One region of the Mesobacillus subterraneus genome, then DNA from elsewhere that is predicted to be linked to it. Evidence: predicted binding sites of a transcription regulator. Region 1 holds the regulator's gene; each other region holds the start of a gene.
The links. The regulator LexA, encoded in region 1, represses DNA repair genes until DNA is damaged. The targets are predictions, from matches to a motif close to CGAACATATGTTCG.

Region 1 (3,196 bases):
GAAGTACCGATGCTATCAAATATCAGGAAAACTGCAGAAACACTAGAGAAAAAGGTTAGCGATTTAATGGACCAGCTGGTGTTTGACGCGGAAATGTTCCTGATTGACGAATACCATTTAAAAATCATGGAAGAGTATCTCGAGTTTTTCGCATACGGTCTTTCCGTTTTCTTGAAGAACGACGAAGGGATTTTCTGGCTGGAAGAGAATGAAGTGCAAACATCTCTAGTCATCATGCCTCGACTAGTTGAGGATATATTGAAAAAAGAAGTATTTTCACAAAATATCCCGTTTGTATTTTCTTCAGCCACCTTGTCTCAAGCGGGAGATTTCAACTATATAGCGAAAAGCCTAGGAATCGAAAAATACTCATCCTTTACTGTATCGTCACCATTTGATTATGAAGAACAAATGGAATTGGTTGGACACATCGAGGATGAAGAAGTAAAAAAATGGAATAAAATAGGGTTGGACATTATAAGCAGCAATGGAAGCTCGCTTGTTCTATTCTCGTCAATGCAGGAAATGGAACGATTCCGGGCATGGACTGAAAAACAAGAATGGAGTTTCCCTATCTTGTTTGAAGGTGACCGTGAAATCAGTGAAACGGTTAAAGAATTCCAGACTGTAACTGAGACGGTTTTATGTTCCTACAGTCTTTGGGAAGGATTGGATGTGCCAGGAGAGTCACTGATTCAAGTCATCATTGCCTCATTGCCATTCCCGCCTCATGACCCAGTCTTCCAGGCGAAAAGAAAGCATGCGGATAATCCAACTGCAGAGGTAGATATACCTTATATGCTCCTACGCTTAAGACAAGGAATGGGACGGTTGATCAGAACCAATCAAGATAGCGGAGCTGTACATGTATGGCTTACTCAAAATCAAAAAGCTGTGTACAATGAAGAGTTAAAAGGTGTACTGCCTGTTCAAAATATTCAATGGAAATAGACAAATCCCGAAAGGACTATCCTTTCGGGATTCTTTTAGTTTGGTGTTAGAATTTGCAGCCACACTTTCTTCGGCGGCGGTCACGATCATCATCTCGATCATCCTGAGCACCTGCTACTAAATCCTCAATGATACAACGACGTACAGCACGGCAGAGGTCATCAAAATCAACAGTTGCCCTGACTCTGTCTCTGTCACGCTTAGGGTAGAATACGCCTGCTACATCGTTGTCATTACGATTGTATCCCATTAGAAACTCAACTCCTTCCTCATGAAAGATACTTACACATTATCTTATGTGGAGAGGTACAAGTTGTTAGGGTTTCTGCCTAATTAATACTTAAATGTGCTAGTCTCATATGATAAAAGTTTAATTGATAGAAAAAAGCAAGCGGAGCCCGCTTGCTTTCTAATGCATATGCCGGTATACACCGATAACTTTACCGAGTATGGATACGTTACGAAGGATAATTGGATCCATCGTAGGGTTTTCCGGCTGGAGCCTGAAATAATCCTTTTCTTTGAAAAAGCGCTTAACTGTTGCTTCATCCTCCTCTGTCATCGCTACAACAATGTCACCGTTATTAGCAGTTTTTTGCTGTTTAACAATAACATAGTCACCATCTAGGATACCTGCTTCAATCATACTGTCACCCATGATTTCCAGCATGAAAACCTGCTCATCATGTGGAACAAGGCGATCTGGAAGAGGGAAGTACTCTTCTACATTTTCAATGGCCGTGATCGGCATACCAGCTGTTACTTTACCGACAACAGGTACATTTACCACATTATATTTAGGAATGCGGCTATCTTCTTCTATTTCAAGAATTTCAATTGCACGCGGCTTGGTAGGGTCACGTCGGATTAAGCCTTTGCTCTCAAGTCTTGCAAGGTGTCCATGGACAGTGGAACTTGAAGCAAGCCCAACAGCTTCACCGATTTCGCGTACGGATGGCGGATACCCTTTTTTCTTGACTTCGCCTTTTATGAATTCAAATATATCTTGTTGACGCTTAGATAACTTTGTCATATTCACGCACCTCGTATATTTTCTTGTCCTAATTATACCATGTCTATTCCACAGATACAAACATAAGTTCGAATTTTTGAGTTGACACGAAACAAATGTTCGTTTTATAATGAAATCAATTAATCGAACATACATTCGCAAGGAGTGCTGTTAATGAAAAAACTATGGGAAAACTATTCATATGCCATGATCCTGCTTGCTGTCAGCTTAATCTTTTCGCTCGTAGCAAAAGCGCAACTTAATAACGAAGATGCATACATAACTGTTACTATAGAAGAAGGACAATCATTATGGGAAATTGCAGAGACATTTGCCAGTGAACATAATTTTACCGAAAATGAATTCGTTAGCTGGGTAGAAAAAGAAAACGGAATCATTGGGGAAAAGGTCTTTCCGGGAGATGAATTGGTAATTCCCGTTGTAGCTGAACGGATGGAACCTACCCAAATTGCAGGAGCAGAAAGATAGATTTGACTAGAATAAGGTGACTACATGAAAGCAATTGTTTATTGCCGCGTAAGTACAACGAAGGAAACGCAGGAAACTTCGCTGGCAAGGCAGGAAGAAGAGTTGCTGCGTCTGGCTAGCAATTATGGTTTTGAAGTAGCAAGTATCATTAAAGAAAAAGCTAGTGGGTATGACCTTGAAAGGGAAGGGATCCTCCAATTGCTGGAACTGATCAAGGACAAGAAGATAGGGGCCTTGCTCATCCAGGACGAAACCAGACTTGGAAGGGGTAATGCCAAGGTGGCAATTCTTCATTGTATATTAAAAGAAAATGTGAAATTATATAGTGTCTCCCACAGTGGAGAACTCCAGCTCTCTGAATCAGATTCTATGGTGCTGCAGATTGTCAGTATGGTGGAAGAGTATCAGAGGAAGATCCATAATATTAAGATTAAGCGAGGTATGAAACGAGCGATTGAGCATGGATACAAGCCACAGCGTAATCTGAAAAATCAAGGGGAGCATTCTGGGCGTGACCGGAAAGAAATGCCAATTGAGGAAATCGTTAAGCTGCGTAATAATGGACTGACCTTTGCTGAAATAGCTGCAACATTAAGAGGATTTGGGTATAACGTTTCTAAGGCTACTGTAAACCGAAGATATCTTGAGTATATTGACACTAAAGAATAACGAAGCTCTATTCTTGTAAAATCCCTAGAATTTTAGTAAGATGTCATTTGACGTAATTTTTAACAAAGGAGCTTT
Region 2 (3,196 bases), 670 kb from region 1:
TCCGAAGTTCAGGACCAAGTTTACTTGTCAGGGATTCAATCTGCAGCCTGAAACAATTAAAAAGGCATTTCAGCCAGCGTTTGCTGACTGGAATGCCTTTTTTTGAAGCAATAGGCAGATTAAGATATTAAATGCGAAAAGTGAAGACAGTAAAAGCATCACTCCGCTGAATGGCAACAGGGCTGCGACCGGCGGTGCGAGACTTGCGCCTGTCAGCAGGATGAATGAATACAGCGACAATGCTTTGGCACGCTGGCTGCTGCCGTAGCCGCCAATCAGGGTAATGACTGTCGGGATGGTGAGTGAAATCGATGAAACAAAAAAGATAGAGAAGAATATTAAGGCTGCGGTGCTTTGGAAGAAAAGTAGCAGGAACGCGCTAGTTGACCCGATGGCCAAACCGAACATCATTGTTCGCAGCTCGCCCCATCGATCGATCAGTTTACCTGTGAAAAGGGAGAGAGAAGCACCTAACAATCCGACAAGACGGATTATCAGCAAGTCTGATTCAGGACCGTTAAAATAGCGGCCAATTGCATCATAGAATGCGATAATTGCAAACAAAAGTGAGAATGAAATACTATAGCATTTCATCAACCGAGAATCTTTTAACAATTGAAAAAAGAGACTCCATAAAGGCTTGCTTTCTACCATCTGTGGTGGTGATTCATTCAGCAGGAAAAAAGCAGCAGCAAACAGAATAAAATAGACAGCTGAAAAGAAAAAGAAGACGCTGTTCCAGGATGAAACCTCGGCAAGAAAGTCACTGGCAACCTGCCCAAAGATGCCGGCGATTAAAAATCCAGTATTAATCAATACAACAAGGATCGTCCTCTGCCGAAAATTAAAGACATCATAAGAGTAGGCGAAAGCAACTGAAGCGAAAGTGGCAAGAGTGATCCCCTGCAGGGAACGGGCAATCCACAAACTGAGAGATCCGGCAGAAAAGCCGACGGCCAATGTTGTCAGTGCGGAAGCCAAAAGTCCGAACACGAGGATTTTCCTCCGGCCTGTAAAATCGGATACAGGTCCGAATGACAGCAGTCCGCAGGCATAGAAAAAGGTAAAAAGCCCCCCCAGCGAGAACAACGTGAGATTCGGCGATTAATAGGTCTTCCGCAAGATCGGAATAGATTGGAATCAATGTGTAGATATTGCTTGCGACCATGATGGCGCAGAGTGTCAGAAGGATGGAAGCCTTGTGAAAAAAGGACATGGATTTCATGGATATCACCTGCCATCACTACCATATGCAGCCAGAACGGATTTTGCAGGTTGTTTTGGGAAAAATTAACGGGCTTCCTGCTTCCAAAATTGCCTCCAAAAAAGGTATAATGAAAGGTATATAGAACAATCGTTTGGTATGAAAAGGCGCAGGAAATAAAGCGCCTTTTTCAATTATAAATGGGATACAGAGATAGATATTTTAAGAGAGAAGGGGGAAGTTAGATGTCTGTACGTTTATTGCTCGGGCGCTCTGGAAGCGGCAAGACCGAGATGATCATAAATGAAATCAAGGACAGGCTCATTACCGACCCGCAGGGGGATCCGGTCGTTTATCTTGTTCCTGAACAAATGTCATTCCTTTCCGAATACAGATTGTCCACTGACCCTGAGCTTGGGGGAATGATCAGGGCGCAGGTATTCAGCTTTCCGCGCCTTGCATGGAGAATCCTGCAGGAAACAGGCGGATTTACTCGCCAGCATTTGGACAGTGTCGGGATCAGCATGATGATTCGTAAAATTATTGAGGATAAAAAAGATGACTTGAAAATCTTCCAAAAGGCTGCGGATAAGAATGGTTTTGTCCAGCAGATGGAGCAGATGCTGATTGAGTTCAAACGATATGCGATAAACCCGGACGAGCTCGCTGGAAAAATGGAGGAAAGCTCTGCGGGCAATAAAGCGCTGAAGGACAAAATCCATGATCTTGAGTTAGTCTATCGTCAATTCGAAGATGAATTATTCGGCAAATATATCGATTCAGAGGATTATTTTAAATTGCTGGCAGAGAAGATTCCTGCCTCGCAATATTTGAAAAATGCAGAAGTATACATTGATGATTTTTACAGTTTCACTCCCCTTGAATTGATGATCATCGACCAGTTGATCGGCAGTTGTAAAAGGGTGACGATTGCGCTGCCCGTCGATCAGGGTTTCAAAGATGCTCAGCCTGACGAACTGCATTTATTCAGGATAACTGGAGAAACCTGCTCAACCTTGTATGACATGATTAAGACAAAAGGCTATGAACTGGAAGAAGACGTCTTGCTGACAGAGCAGAAACGCTGGCAGGATGAATCCCTGAAGCATCTGGAAAGAGAGTTCGATACAAGGTCGGCGGTCAAATACAACGGTGAGTCAGCGATCCATATCGCCCAGGCTGCCAACAGAAGGGCGGAACTTGAAGGTGTTGCGCGCAAGATTCTTGGACTTGCCAGGGATTATGGGTACCGCTACCGTGATATGGCGGTTTTGATGAGAGGCAGCGAATACCGCGAAGTGCTTGAAACGATTTTTGATGACCATGGACTTCCTTACTTTATCGACCAGAAACGGAATATGCTTCATCATCCATTGATTGAGCTGGTCCGTTCCAGTCTTGAAACAGTGTTGGGGAACTGGAGGTATGAGCCAATTTTTCGTGCTGTCAAAACGGATTTACTATTCCCGGTCGGAGTGAATCTGAACAAGATGCGCGAACAAATGGATGTGCTGGAAAACTATGTACTCGCATATGGCATCCAGGGGGATAAATGGACGAAAAAGGAACGATGGAAATACCGTAGGATCCGTGGTCTGGAGTATGACGGATTGGCCCAGACGGATGCAGAAAAACAGACAGAACAAGAACTGAATGATCTGCGTCTGTTGATTACTTCTCCGCTGCTGCGGATGGCTCGCCGCCTGAAGAGGGCTGACACGGGAAGAAAACTTTCGGAAGCAGTCTATCTATTCATGGAAGAGCTTGATATCCCAGCTAAGCTCGAGGCATGGCGAATGGGTGCCGAACAGGAAGGCAGACTGGTAGAGGCGAGGGAGCATGAGCAAGCCTGGAATGCAGTGATCAACCTTCTTGATCAGTTCGTCGAGATGCTTGGTGACGCAAAAGTTCCGCCAAAAAAGTTCGTGACGATTCTTGATGCTGGCTTTGAGTCTTTAAGGTTCTCTCTCATTCCACCGGCAATTGACCAGA
Region 3 (3,196 bases), 1.1 Mb from region 1:
CTCAATTTTCTTCTTTGTACTAGAGGCTGTAGAAAGAGTTTCTTTTAATGACCCGGTAACTTCAATTAATTGAGAAGAGACATTTTCTGCCGCTTCATTTGTTCTTTCCGATATCTTCACTTGTTCATCAGATGAAGAAGCCACCTGCATGATCGATGTGGTAATTTCATTGTTGGCTTCAGTCGTAGCTTCAGCATTGAGTTTTAAGTTTCTCGACATGTCATTTACCTGGTCAGAAGACGCAAGAATAGTTGAAATTGATGCCTTCAAGTTCCCGGATAATTGGTTCATTGCCAGAATGATGTGGCCGACTTCATCCTTGCTCTTCGCTTCCAAAGCTTGCACATTTAATTCACCGGCAGCGAGCTTTTTGCAGTATGCGACTACTTTTTCAAGGCTTTTGCTGATGTTGCGGGAGACGAAGTACATGGCTACAGATGAAACAATGAATGCAACGATTATAAGGATGAAAGTGTTTCGAATCATCGAAGCTATTGAAGAATTGGTTTCCTTCATAAGCTTTGTCCTGTCATCAAGAATCGTTGTCCTGAGAGCATTTAACTTTTCGATGTTCATATCACGGATTGTTTCTGCTTTGTTCTTCAAGCTGGTTTGGGTATATATATCAACCTGTTCATAATTCTGTTTGAATTCCGTGACAGTCTGAAAAATGTCTTCTTCCCAGACTTTATTCATATGTTGATCGATATTCTCAATCGCAGTAAGCAATGTCTTTGCTTCTTCTGATTTTACATATCCCTTCAGTTTTTTTGACGAAGCATTAAATTGCTTAGACTCTTCTTTATACAATTCTAGAAGTTCCGGTTTCGGATCTGTTATGTAGTCAGTGATAATAATATATTTCTGCCGGAAAGAAGCTCCCATTTCACTAATCATGATCGCATAATCACTTTTCTCCTCAGCAAGATTAATTACTCCTTGGAGATTAGATAAAACCGATGATAAATAAATAAAGCTAGCCAGGAAGATGACCATAATAAACGCGAAAACGCTTGCATATTTTCTGCCAATCGACCAGTGTTGCATTTCGTACGCCTCCGTCTTTTCTCTGTCATATAACTATATATCGGTCTGTTTAATTAAATCTTTAAAGGATTATTCAATATCTTCACATAAAGTTCACATATTCAACCTTGGCTGTATCCAGTCTTTTCGTAAGTATTGAAGCCGGTTTTTTGTTAAACTAAGAGGGAACGTATATTTGGGAAGTGGGATCATGAAAGAAATGTATCCAAAAAAGGGCAGAGTCATTTTGCATGTTGATATGAACAGCTTCTATGCCTCAGTAGAAATGGCATACGATTCTGATTTGAAGGGCAAGCCACTGGCAATTGCCGGCAATCCGGAAGAACGACGTGGAATCATTGTCACTTGCAGCTATGAAGCGAGGAAGTTTGGCGTACGGACAACCATGCCTCTTTGGGAAGCCAAGAAGCTTTGCCCTGATTTAATTATAAAAAAACCGAATTTTGACAGATACCGTACAGCATCCGCTGCTATGTTCGATATTTTACGCCAGTACACAGAGGTCGTAGAACCCGTTTCAATTGATGAAGGGTATATGGATATAACAGATTGCTCCGACCTCGGAGCCCCTTTGGAGATAGCCGGAAGCATCCAAAAAAGAATCCTTGAACAGTTGGACTTGCCGTGCAGCATCGGTGTCGCCCCAAATAAATTCCTGGCGAAAACGGCTTCGGATATGAAGAAGCCAATGGGGATAACTGTTTTAAGAAAGCGAGACATTCCCAAAGTCCTCTGGCCGCTCGAGGTTGGGGAAATGCATGGAGTAGGAACAAAAACAGCGGACAAACTAAAAAGTATTGAAATTGATACGATTGGCGGATTGGCAGCAGCGAATGACATTCAGCTTAAAGGACTGCTGGGCATCAACGGATTAAGATTGAAGGAAAGAGCAAATGGCCAGGACAATCGCCAGGTCGATCCGGATTCTGTGTACGATTTTAAAAGTATCGGCAATTCTACTACGCTGCCACGCGATATTTCGAATCAGCATGAGCTCCTGAAAGTTCTTGATGGATTGTCGGAGCAAGTAGCTGCAAGGATGAAGAGGAAGGAAGCGGTCGCCACAAGCATTAGTGTAATGATACGATTCAAGGACAGGAAGACAATTACGCGAAGCCAAAAATTGCAGAATCCTGTATCTAAGCAGGACGAAATAGCCGCCGCTGCCAAAATGCTTTTTTTAAAGCATTGGAATGGTGATCCAATCCGGCTGCTGGGAATAACGGGTACCGACTTGCTTGAAGCGGACAAAGCAGTCAAGCAGCTTGACCTATTCTCTTATGAGCAGGATGCGAAAAAGGAACCTCTAATCAATACGATGAGCCAGTTGCGTGAGAAATACGGCAAAAATATCATAGAGAGTGCCGGCTCACAAGTGAAAAAGCCGGCGGCTAAGGAGAATACCGCTGCAGGGACGAGTTTTAATAAGGATTTCCTTCAGAAAAAGAAGAAGCAATGAAAGTGAGTAAAAAGATTTTTGATGGATGTTTAACAGCTTAAGCTTAAGTCAAAATAAAGAGGAACAAACTAGATTGTTTGCAACCTCATATGTACATTGTTAAATTAGTTTGTATGATTTAAAACAGTTTTCATGAAGGAGGAAGCAGAACTATGTCAAAACAGCAAATTGGAGTCATTGGTCTAGCTGTCATGGGGAAAAACCTGGCGATGAATATTGAGAGCAGAGGGTATTCTGTATCTGTATATAATCGATCAAGGGAAAAGACGGATGAAATGCTTGAGGAAACGAAAGGCAAGAATATCGTCGGAACATTTACTATTGAAGAGTTTGTTCAATCGCTTGAAATGCCGCGGAAGATCCTGCTGATGGTAAAAGCTGGCGCAGCGACGGACGCGACAATCGAGCAATTGAAGCCCCATCTGGAAAAGGGAGACATTATCATTGACGGTGGTAATACATACTTTGCTGATACTCAGCGCCGAAACAAGGAATTGAGCGAGCTAGGGTTTCACTTCATCGGTACTGGTGTATCAGGAGGGGAGGAAGGTGCACTTCACGGACCTTCTATCATGCCTGGCGGACAAAAAGAAGCATACGACTTGGTTGCGCCTATTTTCCAGGATATATCTGCAAAAGTTAATGGAGAAGCATGCACCACTTATATTGGGCCGGATGGAGCAGGCCATT
Region 4 (3,196 bases), 1.1 Mb from region 1:
TTCTCCGTTTCATATGCATCCTCCTGTGCCCAGTCACGCAGCATCTTGACATGCTCAGGAAGCATCATTGACGTCCATTTAATTCTTCCGCGGTCACGAATCACCTTGCTCTCCTCCTCCTTTTATCAACCCTTATGCCCGCCAACGAGTGCGGCGCGATGCCTTGCTGTTCCGGCTGCCGTATACGATACCGCCCTTAAGATAGCTGTCGAGCCGTAGCGGCTGCGGATCTGGTCCATTGCATAGCCCAGCTTTTTCTTTTTCCAGCCGTTTTTTTCAAAAAGATTCAATTGAAATTCACTGTCGGTGACGAGATTCCCGAGTGAAATCGAAATGCTTCGCACCGTCTTTCCCGTGTAGTTCTCGGCAAAAAGCTCGAGGCAGACACGATACAGGTCCATTGTAATATTGGTTGGGTCCTGAATTGTTCTTGAGCGATGGAAGCCTCCGCCGAATTCATCCTGGCTGTAACCGATCCCGAAGCTGATGGTCCGGCCAGCCTTACCATGGCTTCTTGCCCTGCGCGCGACTTCCTCGCTCATTTCGAGTATGACATGCTTGATTTCCTCTTCTTCTTTGTAATCCCGAAGCAGGATCTGGCTTTTCCCAAAGCTGATCTGCCCTTCCATGATTGGGGCACCGATATCTGAAAAATCGACTCCCCATGCGTGCCAGTATAGCTGATTGCCCATGATACCGAATTTTTTCTCCAGCTTCTCCAGGTCATAGCGCGCCAGCTGGCCGACTGTAAAAATGCCCATACTGTTCAGTGTTTTCTCGACACGGCGGCCGATTCCCCACATTTCCCTGAGCGGCGAGACATTCCACAGCTTCGTCTGGACATCCTCATAGGTCCATTCGGCAACGCCCTTTTTTTTTGCATCGAGGTCAAGGCAGAGCTTTGACATCAGCATGTTCGGTCCAATCCCGATTGCGCAAGGAAGCTGGAACTCACGCTCAATATCATCTTTGATTTTTTTTGCGATTGAAGCAGCGTCTCCCCAAAGCTTCGAAGCACCGTCTACCTTTATGAAGCTTTCGTCGACACTGTAGGTATGAATCGCTTCCTTTGGAACATAGCGATTGAATACACGGGAGATTTCTGTGGAAATTCGCAGGTAGGTGGACATCTGTGGATCAACGACCACAATTCGCGGATCATCGGGAATTTCAAATTTCCGTGATCCAGTCTTAATGCCAAACTCCTTTTTCAAACGCGGTGAGGCTGCGAGGACGACACTTCCCGGGCGGTCAAGATTCCCGACGACAGCCAGGTAGCAGTCAAGCGGATCGAGTCCAAGCATCACGGCGGAACAGCTCGCATAAAAGCTCTTCATGTCCACACATAAAATTTTATTTTGCGGCATTTCGCTGTAATCGATCATGTTCTTCTCTCCTTTCCGCAGGGATACCCACCAACAACAACAAGAACATCTGTTCCATTTCATTATACCCATTATATTAAGCGAATATGCGTTCGGTTTCAATGGTAATTTTCCGCCGGACTGACTTAATTAAGGGGGAAATGGTGGGTCATGCCAGGAATGGAGATATTTACGGAGGGTGTTTTAAAGGCGAACTTCCAAGTATAATCAGGGTGAGAGGTGCTAAGTTATGGATAAAAAACTCATTCGCAAGATGGTCCAGAAATGCCTCATCCAGTACCGGCATGATGGTTCACTGCCTTTCGGCGAGGCGGAATTCGAAGAAATTTATATAAAGATTGTGAAACAGAAAAATGAGGAGCCCGAAGCTGATTTGCATGACATCATCAATGACGCTGTTTATGAATTTTTGGCTACTTAAAAAAATCCCCTGAAAACTAAAGGCTGCCCTGGAATAAACAGGACAGCCTTTTGATTATTTTAATCTGATATTTGCTTCGCCGTTGATTGTTGCCGGATATTCATTCAACTTTAAGGTAATCGGGCCAGAAGTTGCTCCTTCACCGAAGTATGGGATCAAATAAGCAACTTGCTGTTCACCCGTGCTCCATCTGTAAGAGGCTGAACCGTCACCGATTTCATTCCCATTGCCGTCGACTGCCTGGTCGAGAGAAATATTTGTCGGTCCTTTCTTTGAACTTCTTTTGAAGGTAAGCATCAACTGATCCTCTTCTCTGCTGACTTGCAGCAATCGGCCGTCACTTGGAGCCTTCAGGATTTCCAGTTTATCGGGATCGACGATTAATTCGAGCTCATTTTTATTAAGTGCACGCACAGAATTGAAGCGAAGAAAAAGCTCCTTAGGTTTTTTAAAATAATTGCTTTGCAGGTAAAATTCCTTTCTGTTCTCCTCCGAATGGATCGAAGTGGTTCCATTATTAATTGCAGCCCATTCTTCTCCTGTTTCATCCACAAGCCTCAAATCCTCAAAGCCAAAAACCTGCTTGGTGTTCTGCTCGTTAAAATGGACGGTTACCCCAATTCTCGTAGGGTAAATGGACACTTCTTCGACAGTGATTTTCTGTCCTTCAAACTCAACTGTCTCATTTAAGACAAACACTTCTTTTTTATCCTTGAAAGCATCTTTATCAATCGAGAATGGAATTACCCATGTGTCATCCAGCTTAGCTATAGACTGACCATCTTCTGTTCTTCCTTCAGCGAGCTCAATACTCAGCTGCAAACTCTCTGAAAGATTATTCTGGTAAAACTCATATGTCGCCTGAAGCAGCTGCTCGTTATTCTCTGCATCATCCACCCATCCACCAAAAGAAAACACGGTTTCTTCAATGTTATTTCCTGCGCTGTCGGTCAGCCTCATGTTTTCAACCGAGATTTCCTTGTGTCCGCCTGAAGAGTCAACCTTATAAAACAGCACCATCATCTGCTCGTCAACAATCACCGAATCGAGGGTAATCTTGATGCCGTCATGTTCATCGGACACACCGATTTTTTGCGCGAAATCATTTTCGATGGCAGAGGTCAGCCCTTTGTCATAACGGACAAGCTCTACAATCCTCTCCATCCCAGGTATCGCGGTGACATACGTAGCAAATGTCTCTGACGTCCTGAGCATCGCTGTAAAAGCAAAAATCAAGATTGCTGCTGACGCAAAGGTCCTCATATATAAAAGGTTTCTCTTCCGCTTTCCTTTCCCCTTGCTGATTCCGGCAGCAATGGCCTGGTCCAGCTGGAGTTCAGGAACTTCGATATTCTCAAGTGCTGCCTGAGCGTTTGTCAGCTTTTTTTCC

Region 2: a site for LexA is predicted at 1,348-1,361, ahead of addB (helicase-exonuclease AddAB subunit AddB). Genes of this name have one in related genera too.
Region 3: a site for LexA is predicted at 1,212-1,225, ahead of LC048_RS05825 (DNA polymerase IV). Genes of this name have one in related genera too.
Region 4: a site for LexA is predicted at 1,467-1,480, ahead of LC048_RS05925 (Y-family DNA polymerase). Genes of this name have one in related genera too.

What each region holds. Positions count from the first base shown of each region.
Region 1 is NZ_CP129019.1:2,315,703-2,318,898, reverse strand. Features, by position in the region: partial or broken gene LC048_RS12070 (ATP-dependent DNA helicase) at 1-951, shown strand, start outside; gene LC048_RS12065 (hypothetical protein) at 998-1,201, opposite strand; gene lexA (transcriptional repressor LexA) at 1,361-1,984, opposite strand; gene yneA (cell division suppressor protein YneA) at 2,138-2,452, shown strand; gene LC048_RS12050 (YneB family resolvase-like protein) at 2,477-3,121, shown strand.
Region 2 is NZ_CP129019.1:2,990,550-2,993,745, reverse strand. Features, by position in the region: gene LC048_RS15560 (MFS transporter) at 70-1,089, opposite strand; gene addB (helicase-exonuclease AddAB subunit AddB) at 1,450-3,196, shown strand, end outside.
Region 3 is NZ_CP129019.1:1,169,699-1,172,894, forward strand. Features, by position in the region: gene LC048_RS05820 (methyl-accepting chemotaxis protein) at 1-1,047, opposite strand, end outside; gene LC048_RS05825 (DNA polymerase IV) at 1,238-2,506, shown strand; gene gndA (NADP-dependent phosphogluconate dehydrogenase) at 2,659-3,196, shown strand, end outside.
Region 4 is NZ_CP129019.1:1,189,857-1,193,052, reverse strand. Features, by position in the region: gene LC048_RS05930 (YolD-like family protein) at 1-104, opposite strand, end outside; gene LC048_RS05925 (Y-family DNA polymerase) at 126-1,385, opposite strand; gene LC048_RS05920 (YqzH family protein) at 1,615-1,806, shown strand; gene LC048_RS05915 (DUF4179 domain-containing protein) at 1,861-3,196, opposite strand, start outside.